One region of the Aminobacter sp. MDW-2 genome, then DNA from elsewhere that is predicted to be linked to it. Evidence: riboswitches for the same ligand, from Rfam matches in the RefSeq annotation. Region 1 holds a riboswitch; the other holds the start of a gene.
The links. A riboswitch is a leader RNA that binds a small molecule or an ion and turns the genes downstream of it on or off. The one in region 1 is predicted to bind cobalamin.
Positions count from the first base shown of each region.

Region 2: linked by a shared signal. The riboswitch ahead of H5P29_RS10130 (ABC transporter substrate-binding protein) and the one ahead of H5P29_RS27895 ((2Fe-2S) ferredoxin domain-containing protein) in region 1 are both predicted to bind cobalamin.

Region 1 covers NZ_CP060197.1:5,659,610-5,667,500, reverse strand. Annotated here, with positions in the region: gene H5P29_RS27910 (YegP family protein) at 1-189, shown strand; gene H5P29_RS27905 (GlsB/YeaQ/YmgE family stress response membrane protein) at 352-606, shown strand; gene H5P29_RS27900 (fatty acid desaturase) at 696-1,619, opposite strand; gene H5P29_RS27895 ((2Fe-2S) ferredoxin domain-containing protein) at 2,981-3,760, opposite strand; cobalamin riboswitch at 3,875-4,067, opposite strand; gene H5P29_RS27890 (hypothetical protein) at 4,966-5,310, opposite strand; gene H5P29_RS27885 (cupin domain-containing protein) at 5,478-5,834, shown strand; gene H5P29_RS27880 (hypothetical protein) at 6,044-6,184, shown strand; gene H5P29_RS27875 (glycosyltransferase) at 6,238-6,993, shown strand; gene H5P29_RS27870 (polysaccharide pyruvyl transferase family protein) at 7,014-7,891, shown strand, end outside.
Region 2 covers NZ_CP060197.1:2,060,804-2,068,694, forward strand. Annotated here, with positions in the region: gene H5P29_RS10100 (glycosyltransferase) at 1-400, opposite strand, end outside; gene H5P29_RS10105 (PqqD family protein) at 826-1,251, shown strand; gene H5P29_RS10110 (serine kinase) at 1,300-2,352, shown strand; gene H5P29_RS10115 (glycosyltransferase) at 2,349-3,110, shown strand; gene H5P29_RS10120 (glycosyltransferase family A protein) at 3,107-3,781, shown strand; gene H5P29_RS10125 (nucleotidyltransferase family protein) at 3,781-5,262, shown strand; cobalamin riboswitch at 5,383-5,574, shown strand; gene H5P29_RS10130 (ABC transporter substrate-binding protein) at 5,841-6,890, shown strand; gene H5P29_RS10135 (iron ABC transporter permease) at 6,952-7,891, shown strand, end outside.

The DNA.
Region 1 (7,891 bases):
ATGTACAAATTCGAGGTCTACAAGGACAAGGGCGGCGAGTTTCGGTTCCGCTTCAGGGCTTCCAATGGCGAGGTGATGTTCAGCTCGGAAGGCTATTCGGCCAAGGCATCGGCGCTGAAGGCGATCGAGTCGATCAAGAAGAACACGCCCGGCGCCGCGGTGGAGGATCAGACCACGGCGGTCGCCTGACGGGCGGCATTTCCACGGCGGGCCGATAGGTCGGCCCGTCTCCAGCCTGTTGTTCCAGCATGATCTCTGGCTGCCTGCTTGTCGATCATGCGCTGGTCGTTGCAACTGCGCATCGTGGCTCGTGACGTGCTCCGGCCGATGCGCCAGAACCTGGAGAGACAAATGGGTATCGAAAGCTTGCTCGTCTTCCTGATCGTCGGCGCCGTTGCCGGCTGGCTCGCCGGCCAGTTGGTCAAGGGCTACGGCTTCGGCCTGATCGGCAACATCGTGGTCGGTATCGTCGGCGCGCTGATCGCCGGCTGGCTGCTTCCGACGATCGGCATCAGCCTGGGCTCGGGCATCATAGCTGCCATCATCCATGCCACCATCGGCGCGGTGATCCTGCTCGTACTGCTCAGACTGGTGAAACAAGCCTAGCGAAACCACCCGAGACGTAGTTGCGATCGCCGGCAAGCACAGCTTCGCCGGCGATCTTTTTTGTCCCCTCTTGAAAAGGTCTGGCGGCGCTAGTCGGCGCGCTTCCGCGGCTCTGCGATCTTGCTCGCCAGTCCGAGCACGCCGAGCAACCTGATGGTCAGGTAGGTGACGTCGAATTCCCACCAGTGGTGGCCGTGGCGAGCCGAGCGCGGGTCGGCGTGGTGGTTGTTGTGCCAGCCCTCGCCATTGCTGAGCAGGCCGACGATGACGTTGTTGGTGCTGTCGTCTGTCGTGTCGTAGTTGCGGTAGCCCCAGACATGGGTGACCGAATTGACCGACCAGGTGATGTGCCAGGTAATCACGGTGCGCGCGAACACGCCCCAGACGAGCAGGCTGAGGCCGAACTGGATCGCCTCGTCAGTCGTGCCGCCGGTGATCAGGCTCGCGGCGACGCCGCCGCCGAAGAAAGCTGCCCAGGACGCGATGATGATGCCGAGATAGACATGCGGCTTGTCGAGCTTGCGGTAGAACGGGTCGCGAACGATGTCTTTGGCGTAGCGGCCGTAGATCTGCATGCGCTCCATGTCGGGCGACTTGACCAGCAGCCAGCCGATATGGGCCCAGAGGAAGGTGACGATCGGGCTGTGCGGATCCGGCTCCTCGTCGGCGTGCTCATGGTGGCGGCGGTGCACCGCAACCCAGCGCGCCGGCGTGTCCTGGAAGGCGCAGACGGCGATGATCGCAAGCCCGTGCTCGAGCCATTTCGGGCAGGTGAAGCCGCGATGGGTGAGAAGCCTGTGGTAGCAGAGGTTGATGCCGAGCGTGCCGAAGACATAGATGCCGGCGATGCAGAGGATGACGCCGGTCCAGCTGAAGAACCAGGGCAGCAAGGCGTAGAGCGCGACGACATGATAGAAGGCGAGGCCGCTCAAATTGAGCCAGTCGATGCGGGCCAGAAGCGGTCGGCGCGCAATTGCGGGCGTGGCGGACGACGCCGCGATCTGGTCGGACATAGATGCTCCCATTTGCGGCCCGGATCGCTTCCCCACGATCGAGCCGCCTCCTCCGTTTCGGGCGAGGTTGCGCAGTTTCTAATTCAGGGTCAAGGCACGTTTGGAATTACCCCGAAATATGAGTGCGGACGGTGGGCCGTGGCGGCGACCTACTGCTATTGGGGATGCGGGTTTGGCCGGATCATCGGGGAAGGTAGATCGCCCAAGAATGTGCCTGGGACGCCGCGGACACGGAAGTTCCACAGCAGTCGATCTAGGCGCTGGAACTCCCGCAAAGGGAGCTGCGCTGGCTGGACAATCAGTCGTGATGCAGGCAGTCGTCGCAGAGGCCGAACTTCCAGGCGGCAGCGGTGACGCCGATGAAGCGATTATGACAATGGACGCATTCCATGTTGCCATATCCCCGCGGCGAAGGCGGTGACAGAGATCTCTGCGCCGCGATGTAAGTCTCGCGCCGACGCACCAACTCTTCGCGGACATCACGCCGCGAATAGGATACTTGAATTGCCATGACTGCCACCGCCCACTGAACTGATCTAGCCCTGCGCAATAGTCGCTGATGTTTCCCTTGGGTCAATTAGATCGATGGATTGACGTGGATCGCAACAGGCTGTGTCAGCCCATCGGACCTGTGCCCGACGACCCCAGGCGCCGCTGCCGCTGCTGAGCGTTTCAGCCTTGGCTTCCAGCCAGTGGCGGATATCGGCGGGAACATCCGCCGATCCGTTGAGCAGCGGATTGCGCGCCGTGCCTGGTAAAGACGTCGTGATAGTGGACGATCGACAACGGCAAGCGTTGCTGTTCGGCCGGAATCGGGTCGAACAGGTGGTGCGGAAAGTTGTGCGGTGCCGACAAGGTGCGCATCGTCAGGCCGCTGCCCGGTATGGCCAGCGACAGGCAGGCCTGCGAACTGTCCCACAGCTCGCTTCCCCGGGCGGAAACGCGCCGTGGCCCGCCTCGACACGATGGCTGACATTGGGCGCGAGCTTTGCTGCCACCGAACGCTCGACATAGCCGAGTAGCCGAGGATACGGTCTTCTCGCCTAACCACGACGAGGCCGCCATCGTAGCTCGCTTTGACCCCAGCCTTGTCGACGGTGGTCTCGATCATTGGCACCAGGTCGTAGTCGACGCCCAAAGTCCGGGACGGCGCCTGCCAATAACCGTCCCGAGGATCGGTCGTCGCGGCCATATGTGCACATGCCCTTGACGTCGACGGAGCCGAAGGGCGGCCGCAGCAACCTCCAGTGCCAGATCAGGTTCGCGGCAGAACAGCATGTCGCTGTCCAGGCCGATAAAAGGCAGGGGCAAAAAGCAGGTGGTGGCGGAACGACACGATCCCCCTTGTTTTCAATGGGCCTTCACCGCAGCAACTGCTTGCGGCCGGTGGGGTGGTAGGCAAAGTCGTCGACCACCGCGCCGCCGAGCAGATGTTCGGTGACTATGCGGTCGACGGCGGCCTCGGTGACCCCGCCGTAATAGGTGCCTTCGGGAAAGACCTGCAGCACCGGTGCCAGGTTACAGGGGCCAAGGCAGGTCGATTTGGCGCTCATCGTGCCGTCGCCGGTCACGCGCAGCTTCTGGCGGTCCTGCTGGTTGCGCAGGTGGCCCCAGATCAGGTCCGCGCCGGCGGCATTGCACGGGCCGCCCTGGCAGACCAGCACGCGGCGTTTCTGCGCCGGCACGAGCGAGCCCTCCGGAGCCAGCCTGTCGAGCGGCGGGATGGGCGGCGTCGCATCGGCGCCGGTGACGAGGTCGGCCATCATTGCAGCTAGCAGCGGGCTTTCGGCGAGGCCATGCGCGATGCGCACCGTCGGCCGAGGTGCCGCGTCCTCGGCCTGCCACCGGCGCAGCGACTTGGTGAGCCAGGCATTGAAGCTGGGCTCGATCGGCAGCATCAGCGGCAGGATGAGGATATCGGAGAAATCCTGCTGGCGAAGTGCCGCAAGCGCCTCGCGCAGCGACGGCGTGCCTTGTTCGGTGAAGCCGAAGCTGGTGTGATCGACGCCGGGCAACGCCGCGGCGAGATCACAGAGCTGCTGCATCTGCCTGTAGGGCGCGGCAGCAAAGGCCGACCTGGCGACGAGCACGATGGCACGTCTGGCCTGGGACTGCGCGGTCTCAACTTCTGTATTGTGCAAACGATCGATCCCTGGCCTGACTGCGGTCGGGATTGTCGCAACGCATGTTGGTGGAAGGCGATGGCCGATAGCGCCGCCTGCACGAACCTGCGCTCCGGTGGTACACCCCGCCCACGGAACATCACTCGGTCAGGCAGGTCTCCTGGCTCGCGGGTCTCGGCTCATTGCCTGCCTTCCCGGCCGTCGGCCAGTGACACAATCGGCAATGCGGCTCACCGCTTACAGTTGCGGGGCAGCTTCGGTTTCGCACCGAATTCCCTCTTAGCTTCCGCCCGAAAGCAGAAGAACCATAACCGCGCGGCAAGCTATATGCGGGCAGACGCAAGTCAAGGGTTGTCGATGGACAAGTACCTAGGCCAGCAATGCGCTGCCTTGCGATCGCTTGGCGTTGCTGGACATGGTCCAGCGATGGACGACGATTGCCAAGCAGCCCTTCCGATCATGACCGTGCGCCATCGGGGCGCATTGGTAGAGACCGGAGATGGACATGCACCCCAAGCGGAATAAGCCCAGGAATGCCAGGGCCGGCTGCCTTCTGTGCAAACCGCACAAGGCGAACGGCGCCTGCCCGAGGCATATCGACATGAAAATCGGCAACCGGCGTCGATATGAAGCGGGAAGCTCGCAGTTGCGATGTGAAGGCGTCCGCGGCTGATAAGCTTGTCTGCGCGACATCGGATGTGCGAGGGGACGCGCCCGCCCATTGATTGGGGGGGGGCAGGGCGGGCGCTAAGCTCGGGTGGTCCAAGGTGGGGTAAGGACGAGGTGAGCCTGTAGGTCGTTTAGAGGCTCCTAACGTAAGGTCAACCAACGCCAGCGAGCGGACGGCGCGGTCGTTCAACTTCTCGTGTAGAGCGGCTGGATCGCAAGCGGCGTCGAGCCCGTTCAGGGCAATCTGAGCGGCCGTCCACCGGTGCGTTGCCAGGACACCGGCGAGTGTCGTGAGTTACCGCCAACGTGAAGACGCTGGGAACGGCCACCAGGCGGGTCGCCAGAATGATTGCAGAGCAGCTTTGGCCTGTTTTCGTGGGCACCCCACCAATGTGGCCCGGCATGCAATCGCGACAGCCACAGGCGAGGATCGGAGGTGTCGATGATGTGCGCGGCGGCGGCTCACCGCGTGGGCGAACGCTTCGCCGAAGGCGTTGGAGCAGGCGCGCGACGAGCTTGCCGCACATGCGCGCCGTTGGCAGTGAGGACCGAAGTTACCGCTTCGCGGTGTCCGCGCTGCTCGCCAGGCTGGCAGGAAGGGGCTTGCTCGAGCATTTCAGATGCATGTCCCGGGCGAATTTCTTGCGCATCTTGGCGCGATGCTCCTTGCCGGCCATGGCGATGCCGAGCCCGTATGGGCCAAGCAGCAGCCCTGCCGATACGCTCAGGGTTTCTTTCTCTTGCGCTGCGTAGTTCGCCGCCTCAGCTCGAGCTTTCGTGCAGTCCGCTGACCGCCATTTGGAATCCTTGGCAGAGAGTGTGGTGGCATAGTCGGCGGGCTGGGATGCACAGCCGGCAACTGCGAGCATCGTCACCGCAGCGAGCAGTTTGGCCTTCATCTATGAGTCCTTGCTAAACATCCGTCCATCAACACAGACAGGGCTGATTCCGCAAGGGGCGGCGGAAGAACACCAACATAGGAATATGCCTCTTTATCATAAGGAAACAAAGTTGCCTGAATTGAGGGCGTCGGCTATGCAGGGGTGTCTTAAGGGAGGAGAATGCCATGGCGAACAAAACAATCCTCAAATTTGGCCAGCCGGAAGGTGCAGATTCCAACGACCTACCGGGATGGGTGGTGGTCGACGGAAAGCCGACGATGAAAACGGCCGTCCAGCATACGACCGGGGATGGCAAGGTGCTGTCGGGAACGTGGCAGGCCACGCCAGGCACCTACCACGCCAGCTACACCGACTACGAGTTCGTCCACATGATCTCGGGTCGCATCATCATCACGCCGGATGGCGGCGCGCCCGTCGAGGTTGGGCCGGGCGACGCGTTCGTCGTGGAAGCGGATTTCAGGGGCACCTGGAAGATCATCGAGCCGGTGACGAAGCACTTCGTCGTTACGCTGGGATCGTAGGAAACACCGCGCAACCGGCGGGGATATCTCCATCGGCTGTCGAAGAAGGCTGCCGGCCGGCTCGTGCACGCGGGCGAACGCCTGATTGATTCGACCTGGTTCCGACAGTGAGCGGAACCAGGCGCACCGGTGATGCCTTGCTGGCTTAATTTCCTTGGGAAAAGGCTGGTGCAGCTTTGAATGATCAAACAACGCGAGATGCATCGCGCATGTTGCGTTCCCCGGCCGAGAATGAGCATTTTTCCAAGCTTTGCGGCCAGGACTATCGCTCGCTGCGCGACCACCACAACATCACCATCGACCTTGTCCGCGGCTGTTGCGGGCTACCACCTGTGCTTGCAGAAGGTTGACCTTTGCCCGATCTGGTTTATTTAGGCCCCGGGCAGGTATGGGGTGGTAATTCATGTTGGCAGTGGTGAATTCGCTGTGGATCGGCAACAGATTGGGGCCGGTCCACGCGGGGTGTCTGAGGTCGTTTCTTCGAAATGGGCATCGTGTCGTTCTGCATGTGTTTGACCGGCCGGAGGACGTGCCTGAAGGCGTCGAACTTTTCGACGCCCAACGGTTGATGGCTCGATCGGAAATCGTTGCGCATGAGACGACCGGTAGCCTGGCTTTGGCGTCGGATATCTATCGGTACCGCATCCTGCGGGCGGGCCTCGGCATATACGTGGATTGCGACGTCTATTGCCTGAGGCCGATCCAGCAGGAGGAATTCCTCTTCGGCTGGGAATCCGACAAGGCGATCAATGGCGCCGTGCTGGGGCTGCCTTCGCAGCATCCGGCGCTCAATGAGCTGATCACGGCATCCAGCGATCCTCATTTCATTCCATGGTGGTATCGAAGCACAAAGAGACGGTTACTGCGCCTGCGCAAGGCCATGCGCCTGCCTGTCCCGGTATCCCGCCATCGTTGGGGTGTCATTGGACCGCAGCTGTTGACCAACGTCACCCGGCGCCACGAAATTGCAGCTTCGGCCAAGCCGATCGATGTGTTCTATCCGGTCAGCTACCAGAACACCAACCTGCTCTTCGATCGCGGGCTGTCCTGGCCCGATGTAGCAACCAATCGGACGCTTGGCGTTCACTTGAGCGCGTCGGTCATATCAGGACGCGAAATCATACGCGGCAGCCTTCTGGACGCCGTTGTCACTCAATAGCTCGTTTCGAGACTGCACTGATGTCGCTGAAGAGCCGGCTAAGCTCCTTTCGTCGCGTGTATCTGGCTGCGCGCACCGTCGACACGCCGCCGACGCTTCTGTTCTGGTGGGGAAGCTACGGCTACAGGGGCGGTCCGACGATCGGCGACCTGATGGCGGTCGACAACCTGTCATCGAGGCTGCGTCTGCGCGGCGTCGAGCACGCCGTCATTTCGCATCCGGAACTGCAGATTCCGGGCCATCTGCCGGTTGATGATCTCTATGCCATCAAGCCTGCGAAAAAGCTCGTGTTCGTCTGTGGTCCGATCACCTACAGTCGCGACCTGAACGACCTTTTGTCTGTCCACAGGCTAGCGACCAAGATCGCGGCAGGCGTCAGCGTCCTTCCCAATCACGCCAGGATGAATCGCCGCTTCCATCACATTGTTGGCCGTGATGGCGTCGATCCACCGTATTTCGATCTCGCCGTTTCGGAGACCGTTGAACCCACTGGAAAGGAGAGGCTCGAGACCGCAGGTGTTTGCCTGCGTGGCCCTCAAGGCGAGTATGGCGCCAGGCGAGTTGCGATGGCACCTCAGGCATTGGCGATGTTCCAAGATGTGGTGCGCGGGTCGACGCTACACCCGATCGAGATCGACACGGTGCTATCACCTGAGAATGGTCCTGGGAAGATCCATGCCGGGTTCGCACGATCCGACATCGTGCTGACGACCCGCATGCACGGGGCGCTGTTGGCGCTCGCCGCAGGAAAGCCGGTGATTGCGATCGATCAGGTTCCCGGTGGAGCTAAGGTTTCAGCCGTGGTCGGCAGGACCGGTTGGCCATTTGTGTTCCAGGCGGAAAAGGTGTCTGCCGAAACGGTGCGGGCGGCTCTTGACGAATTGCGCGCCGGCAATTG
Region 2 (7,891 bases), 2.2 Mb from region 1:
TCATGCGCTTGAGCTCGTCGAGCAGATCGGCGGTCTTCTGTCGTCCGGTGAGGCGCGATTCGTAGAAGACGTGCGCGGCGCTTGGCACCAACCGGGCCAGGTGACGGCGTTTCCAGGGACTGATCATGGCGTTGTAGAAGGCATCGTAGGTGTTCTCGACACCAGATACGGGCTTGAACGTCTGTTCGTCGGCCAGGGCATTGTGGCTGCAGAACAGCGCGTTCAGTCCATTCTCGCGAAATAGCGCGACTTCCTCGAGTTCGTTGCACATGAAGACGAAGCGATGCTCGGGAAAGCGGCGGCGATAGAGCCGCTCAGCGGTCAGCGTCCGCAGGACCTGCCGCTCCTTGCGCATCGCCCAAGTGAACCAGACGAGAAACAGGGCAGGGCGGGCGGCCAAGCGAGATCCAAGATAGTTCGCAACGCCGAGTGGCGCGTGATTGAGCATCGAGGAGGTAAATACGGGGCACGAGCCGTCGTCGAGCCGCCCCGCTGCCATCCTGAGTTCTGCTCCAGCCCTTGTCGCTGCATCAGGTGCAAAGCCGGGTCCGGCGTGGATTCGGGTTCGGTAAGCTAGCCTCAGCTTGTTCTTCAGTCGCATGTTGCCCACAAGCCGTGCCCATCCAAGGCTCACCTATCGCATGGGAACCACCCGACAGAGAAGGGCCACGGAGAGGTGCCGAAAATTGCCACCAAAAACAATCTGGACGCGAGTATTGCGTTTTGCAATGCAACCCTATAGATATCCCGGCCCGCAGCTGTTGCTTATATGTGCATTTGCTTGATAAGCAGTTTGCCGGGAAAAAACCTAGGGGTAGGGCAGGCGTGGGGTATTCGACAATTTACGCGGTCTCGGGCAACGACATCGTCTATGAGACGTTCGATGGTGACGCGGTCGTTCTCGACCTCGCCAGCGGCAGGTATTTCGGCTTCTCCGACAGCGGCAGCTGTGTATGGGAAGCGCTGATCGCACAGGTTCCGCCGGCAAGTCTGGTCGGCCGCACCTGCGGCAGCGGACAGCTTTCCGCCGCCGACCTGGATGCTTTCATTGCCAGGCTGAACGAGTATGGACTGCTTTCGCCTGCGACCGGCATGGCATCGGCCGCATTGTCGCCCGAGCTCGCGCAGCGCCTGGCGGCGGCCCGCGAGGCGCTCAAGATCGACATGCACGACGAGCTCGCCGACCTGGTGATGGTCGACCCGATCCACGACGTCGACGAGCCTGCCGGCTGGCCGGCGGTGAAGCAGTAGCGCCGGTTTCCGGCGCATTTCGATACCACTTGCTGCCTTCAGGTTCCGATGCGACGTGTAACCCTTGACGATCTTGCCGACTATGCGCGCGAGCTCCTCGCCGCCTGCGAGGCGAATGCCGATGCCTTTCCCGGGAAAAGCCGGGTCGAGCTGCCCGGCCTGGCGATCGACGTGTTTTCCGATCACGGCGAACTGGCGAGGGCGCTTGGCCATGGCATGGTTGCAGAGATAGCTGCCGGACGACCGGCGACGCCGGGGCGGATTTTTCTCGCCCACCCTGGCATTGGCTCGATTCCGCAGCCGGCGTTGTGGGGCGAGGCGCTGTTTCATCCGAACATGTTTTCCGAGCGGCTCGAAGCCAACGGCCTGCGCGGCCATTACTTCCACGACCTCAGCTACTGGCAGTTCTACGATGTCGAAAAGCGGCTGGGCGTGCAGCTCATGCGGTCCGCCGACGGCTGCCCGCCATGGGAGTTCGGTGCCCCGCTGCGCTGCTTCCTGCATTGGGAATATGCGGCGCGCGGCATGCGCCTCACGCATGCCGGAACGCTCGGCAAGGGCGGCAGGGGCGTGCTGCTGGCCGGGGCCGGCGGCGCCGGCAAGTCGGGCACGGTCGCCTCGGGCCTGCTTGCCGGGCTCGACAGCGTCGGTGACGACTACGTGCTGGTCGAATTCGACGGTGACCGTTCGCTGGCGCGCCCATTGTTCACGACGCTGAAGCAGGACCAGGCGGGTTTCGACCGACTTGGGCTAGCTCGGCTGTTGCCCGATCCAGGCCTCCTCAACTGGCAAGGCAAGTACCAGTTCAGGGTCCAGGATCTTTGCCCGCGTGGCGTCGCCAGTGAACTCGACATCGTGGCGCTGCTTGTGCCGCAGATATCGGGCGCCGCGCAAAGCACCATCACGCCGCTTTCGCGCAAGGACGCGCTTATGGCGCTGGCGCCGTCCGGCATCGCGCAGATGCCGGGCGAACGCGAAAGCGGATTTCGTTTCTTTGGCGAGCTGACACGTCGGTTGCCGTGCTACACTTTGACACTGGGCACGCGCGGCAACGAGATCGCGGAGACGATCGCCGCGTTTCTGGATAGGGGCAATTCATGAAGCTGGGCATCGTGCTGCCCGTCTACAACCGCGAGAGCTACATCGGCTCGGCGCTGCGCTCGGTTTTGCGACAGAGCGACGCCGCGCAGCTCGACATCATCGTCATCGACGACGGCTCGGTCGACGGTACCGTGGCGGCTGTGCGGTCATTCATCGCCGACGGCGCGCCGATCCGCCTGTTCTCACAAGCCAATTCAGGCGTGACCAAGGCGCGCAATGCCGGCCTGCGCCGGCTCTCTGACGACACCGAGTTCGTCTCCTTCATCGATTCCGACGACATCTCACCCGCCGGGCGCTTTGCCGCCGACCTTGCCTATTTCAAGACCGATCCGGCGCTCGAACTCACCTATTCCTACATGCGCATGGTCGACCAGATCGACGACGAGACGCTCGAGCCGGTTGCAGGATGCGACGACCGCATCTTTCGCGGCGTGCATCTGTCGGCCGGCATCTATCGGCGCAGCCTGATCGCGCGGATCGGCGATTTCGACGAGGAGCTGGCGCAGGCAGAGGACACCGACTTCCTGTTTCGCATCTTCGAGCAGAGGGCGCGATTTGTCTTTCCCGACACGATCGCGCTCTACTACCGCCGCCATGAACACAATCTGACCCGGAACGTCGCCGAGTCGCGGCGGGAGTTCCTCAAGGCGATGCAGAAATCGATGCGCCGCCGCAAGGCCGACCCGACGCTCGGCGACCTCAGAGGTTTCATCCAGGTGGCGCATCCGTCGGGCGATGGGGCGCCGCTGCGGTCATGAGATACAGCGTCGTCATTCCCGCCTGGAACGCGGCCCGCACGATCGCCGAGACGCTGCGCTCGGTTGCCGCGCAGACAGTGCCGCCTGCCGAGATCATCGTCGTCGATGACGGCTCGACCGACGAGACCGAGGCGGTGACGCGGCAATCGGGCGTTCCGGTCCGATATGTCAGGCAGGACAACTCCGGACCGGGCAGTGCCACGACGCGCGGCTTCGCGCTGGCCAGGGCGCCCTTCATTGCAACTGTCGACGCCGACGATCTGTGGCTTGGCGACAAGATCGAGCGTCAGTTTCGCAGGCTGGAAGAGGCGCCGCAGCTGGCTGCCGTGTTCACGCAGTGGCGAACCTTTCGGCATGGCGAACCAGACGATGGCACCGGCAAGGTGACGCCCGGCTGGTCGCGCACGACGATGTTGGTCCGTAGCGAGGTGGCGCTTTCCGTCGGCTCGGTGATCGACCCGCCAGGCAACCGCGGTGAAATGGTCGACTGGCTTGGCCGGGCCCGCGAAGACGGCCACCAGCTCGGCATGATCGATGAGGTCCTGGCCCTGCGCCGGATCCTGCCGGGAAGCATGTCCTACGGCCGCGATCCCGAGCGCGACCGTGGCTATCTCGAGGTCGCAAGAATGGCCATGCTGCGGCGCAAGCTCAAGAACGCCGGACAGGGCTGATGGCATCCACGTCACGCCGCATCGGCCGGCGCTTCCCCGACTATGGCTGGGCATGGCCAACCAACGGTCTCGACCAGTTGCTCAAGGCGGTGCTGTTGCCGGACCATGCGGTCGCGCAGACGCAGGCCTTGCGGTGGCTCGATGCCAACGACATCGATGCCGTCGAGTTCCGCGAGCACAGGCTGCTTGCCGCGATCGCCGACCGGTTCGGCAAGGCGCTGGCGATGCATCCCGCCTATCCGCGTCTCGCTGGCCTGCAGAAGATGCTGTGGACCAAGTCGCGGCTTGCCATGCGCGAGGCCGAGCCCGCACTGAGGGCCATCGTCGCGGCCGGCGTGCCGATCATGCTGCTCAAGGGCGCGAGCCGCATCGCGGTGGAGCCGGCGGCACAGCGCGGCCGGGTGGCGCACGACATCGACATCCTTGTGCACCCCGAGCACATGGTGGCCGCCTTCGACATGCTGCGTCATGGCGACTGGCAGGTGTCGACAGGGGTCAGTCCCCAATATCTCAAGCCGCGGTTAGCTGCGGTGCGGTCGATGAATTTCTTCAAGGGCAGCTATGGCGACATCGATCTGCACCAGGTCGCTTATGACTGGTCGCAGGCAGATGAGGCGGACGACGCTGCGGTTTGGCAGCGCGCCACGCCGGCCTCCTTCACCAGTCTCGACGTGCTGGTCCCTTCGACCGCCGACCGGGTGACGCTGGCGATCGGCCATGGCGGCCTCGACGCTCATACCCACAGCGACTGGCTGGTCGACACAGCCTCGGCGATCCGCGCCGGCGGCGTCGACTGGGCCGTGCTTTGCGACGTCGTCGCCCGCAGGCACCTTGCCGTGCCGACGGCGGTGGCGCTGAGCTATCTGAAAGCAGAGATGTCGGTGCCGGTTCCCGACGATGTGCTGGAGCAGGTGGTCGACATGGCCGATCGCGCCGGCGCCGCCCGTATCGCTGCCTTGCTGCAGGCCAAGCCGCGGACCGACTTCAAGGGTCTGACCTGGCTGTCACGCGGTGTCGCCAAGCAGTTGCGCATGCGCAAGAAACGCGCTGTCCGTGAGCGCGAGCTGCCCGGCGTCGTCTGGCATGGTCGGCGCACACAGGCGGGCGATGGTGCGGGGCAGGTCACCCCGGCACTGGCGCAGCAGGTGCCGTTGCCGCCGGCGGCAGTTGGCGGTGCGCCTGCCGAGATCGACATTGTCGTGCGGCTGGACGTGCCGCCGGTGCGCCGTCGCATCGAGATGGAGCTGAATGGCGGCGAATGCCATTTCGCGCGGCTGCGCTATCGCAAGCTGGGTAAATCAGGCGGCCGGCTGACCTTGCGGTTTCGCGGTACCATCCGGCCAGACCAGGCGGATGGCGCGTTGGTGCTGTCGGCGCGGCCGTCGCGACAGTTCCGCGCGTGGGAGCATGAGCAGACGGTCGCCACCTATGGTGCGGTGCCGTTCCAGATCGTCTCGGTGACCGTTTCGCCGGCTCGCTGAGCCGGAGAACAGTTTGCGCTGCCTGCAGTTCCGCGCAACCTGGTCTCAGCATCGTCGCGGCTCAGGCAAATGCCGCCCTGTATAGTCCCGGATGGCAACTTGACTTTACCTTGGCCGTCGATAGGTTGGCGCCGTCATGGTCTTCCGCCGCGAGGTGGAAGCTAAGAGGGAATCCGGTGCGAAACCGGAGCTGTCCCGCAACTGTAAGCGGTGAGCCTATTGCCCCTGTGTCACTGGCATTCGTGCCGGGAAGACGGGCGACAAGGCTAGGACCCGCGAGCCAGGAGACCTGCCTGACAGAGTGAGATTCCGTGGTCGGGGTGTGCCACAGGAATGCCGGTTCCCGTCCGGAAGCCCGTTTGCGGCTTTCGCCAGGTCTGCATTTCCGCATCCCCGCCAGGGCAGTCAGAGGTTGGCGCGGCGATGTCGGGAAGAACGGTTTCCCCAGAATATCGAAAGTTTGGGCAGACGCATTTGTCGCCTGCTGCCGTGGCATCGCGCCTCTACCTATTGTCCCGGACGCCTTCCGGGCATGGCAACGCCAGGCGTTGCGCACCCCTTTCAAGCAAGGAGAGATCATGAACATCAGACATTGGATCCTTTGGCTCGGGCTCGCCGCGGCATCCGCCATTGGCCTTGCGCCGGCGGCCGCGGATAGCTTCACGGACGATGCCGGCCGAACGGTCGAGCTGGAACTGCCGATCAAGCGGGCGGTGATCTTCAACCGCTACGCGGTCGAGTTCGCCCGCGCCATTGGCGCCATCGACAAGGTCGTTGGCGTCGATGCCAGCACGATGCGGGATCCGACCTACTGGCCGCAGTTCAAGGAAGCCGACATTGTCGGCCAAGGCCAGACGCAGCCCAATTACGAGGCGATCGTTGCGCTCAAGCCGGACTTGGTCATCATCCCTCGCAACGGCGTCTATGAGGAGGCAGCCAAGCAGCTCGAAGCCTTCGACATTCCGGTGCTGGTCGTCACCGCCTGGGACACGCTGCAGCATGTCGAAAACGTCACATTGTTCGGCAAGCTGTTCGACGAGAAGGAAAAGGCCGATGCGCTGAACGCCTACTACACCAAGTACATGGACCTGCTGGCCGAGCGTCTGAAGGGCGTCGAGCGTAAGAAGGTTTATCTTGAAGAGGTCCGTGATCTCGTGACCGTCACGCCCGGCTCAGGCTGGCACGACATGATCGAGGCCGGCGGCGGCACCAATGTCTTCGGCGACATCGACATCAAGAAGGAGCCGTCGTCGCGCGGCAACGAAAACAGCTTCACCGTCGATCCCGAGGAGATCATCGCGCGCAAGCCCGACCTGGTGATCAAGCTGCAGCCCGGCTCCTACCAGACCATCCCGGAGGCAAAATTCGCCGAGAGCTGGAGGGCGATCGTCGCGCGCGAGGAAATATCAGGCACGCCGGCAGGGCAGGCGGGCGATGTCCGCCTGATCAACTACTACCTCGCCGGCGGCTCGTCCAAGGTCACCGGCGCGCTGCAGGTCGCCAAGTGGCTCTATCCCGACCTCTTCACCGACGTCGATCCCGAGGCTGCGATGAAGGAATGGATCGAGATCTACCAGGGGCTGCCGTTCCAGGGCGGCATGACCTACCAGGGCACAGCCTCCAACTGATCGACCAGCACGCCGCCGCCCGTCAGGCGGCGGCGTACCCTCTCAATCCGGAGCCTAGACCATGGACATCGCAAGCAGTGCCGGTTTGGCGCGTGGCCAATCCGACGGCATTTCCAGCCTCTACCACCGAGCCGGCTATCGCAAGGCGGCTGTCATCTTGTGGTCGCTGCTTGTGCTGCTGCTCGTCGCCGGCGGCGTTGCCATCGTCGGCATCGCCGAGACGGGGCTGGTGACGCTGCTCATGGTCATCCTGCAAAAGGTCTCGTTCGGTCATTTCGTCGCCGAGGTCGATCCGCAGCAGGCGCGGGTGCTCGTTCATCTGCGCCTGCCGCGCGTCGTCATGGCCATGGTAGCCGGTGGGTCACTGGCATTCGCCGGTGTTTTGATGCAGGCGATCACCCGCAATCCGCTGGTTAGCCCCTACACGATCGGCGTGTCCTCGGCGGCGGCCTTCGGTGCCTCGATCGCCATCATGTTCGGCATAGGCTTCAGCGCCGCCGGGCTCTATTTCGTGCCGCTGACGGCATTTCTGTTCGCGCTCGGCTGCGCCGTGCTGGTGTTCTCCATGGCCTGGCTGCGCGGCATGGGGGCACAGACGATGGTGTTGACCGGCATTGCCCTGATGTACCTGTTCAGCGCCATGACCGCAGCCGTGCAGTTCGTCGCCACCCAGGAGCAACTGGCCCGGGTCGTGCACTGGACGTTCGGCAGCCTGAACGGCATCGGCTGGGATGCGGTTGCCGTCTCTGGTGCGGCACTGCTGGTCGCCCTGCCGCTGGCGCAGTCGCGGGCCTGGCAATTCAACGCGTTGACGAGCGCCGGCGACGACGTTTCGCGTTCGCTCGGCATCAATGTCGCGCTGCTGCGCGGCATCGCCGTCGTGCTGTCGGTGGTGGTCTCGGCGGTGGTCATCAGCTTCACCGGCGTGATCGGCTTTGTCGGGTTGATCGGGCCGCATGTCGCCCGGCTGTTGATCGGCAGCGACCATCGCCATCTCATCC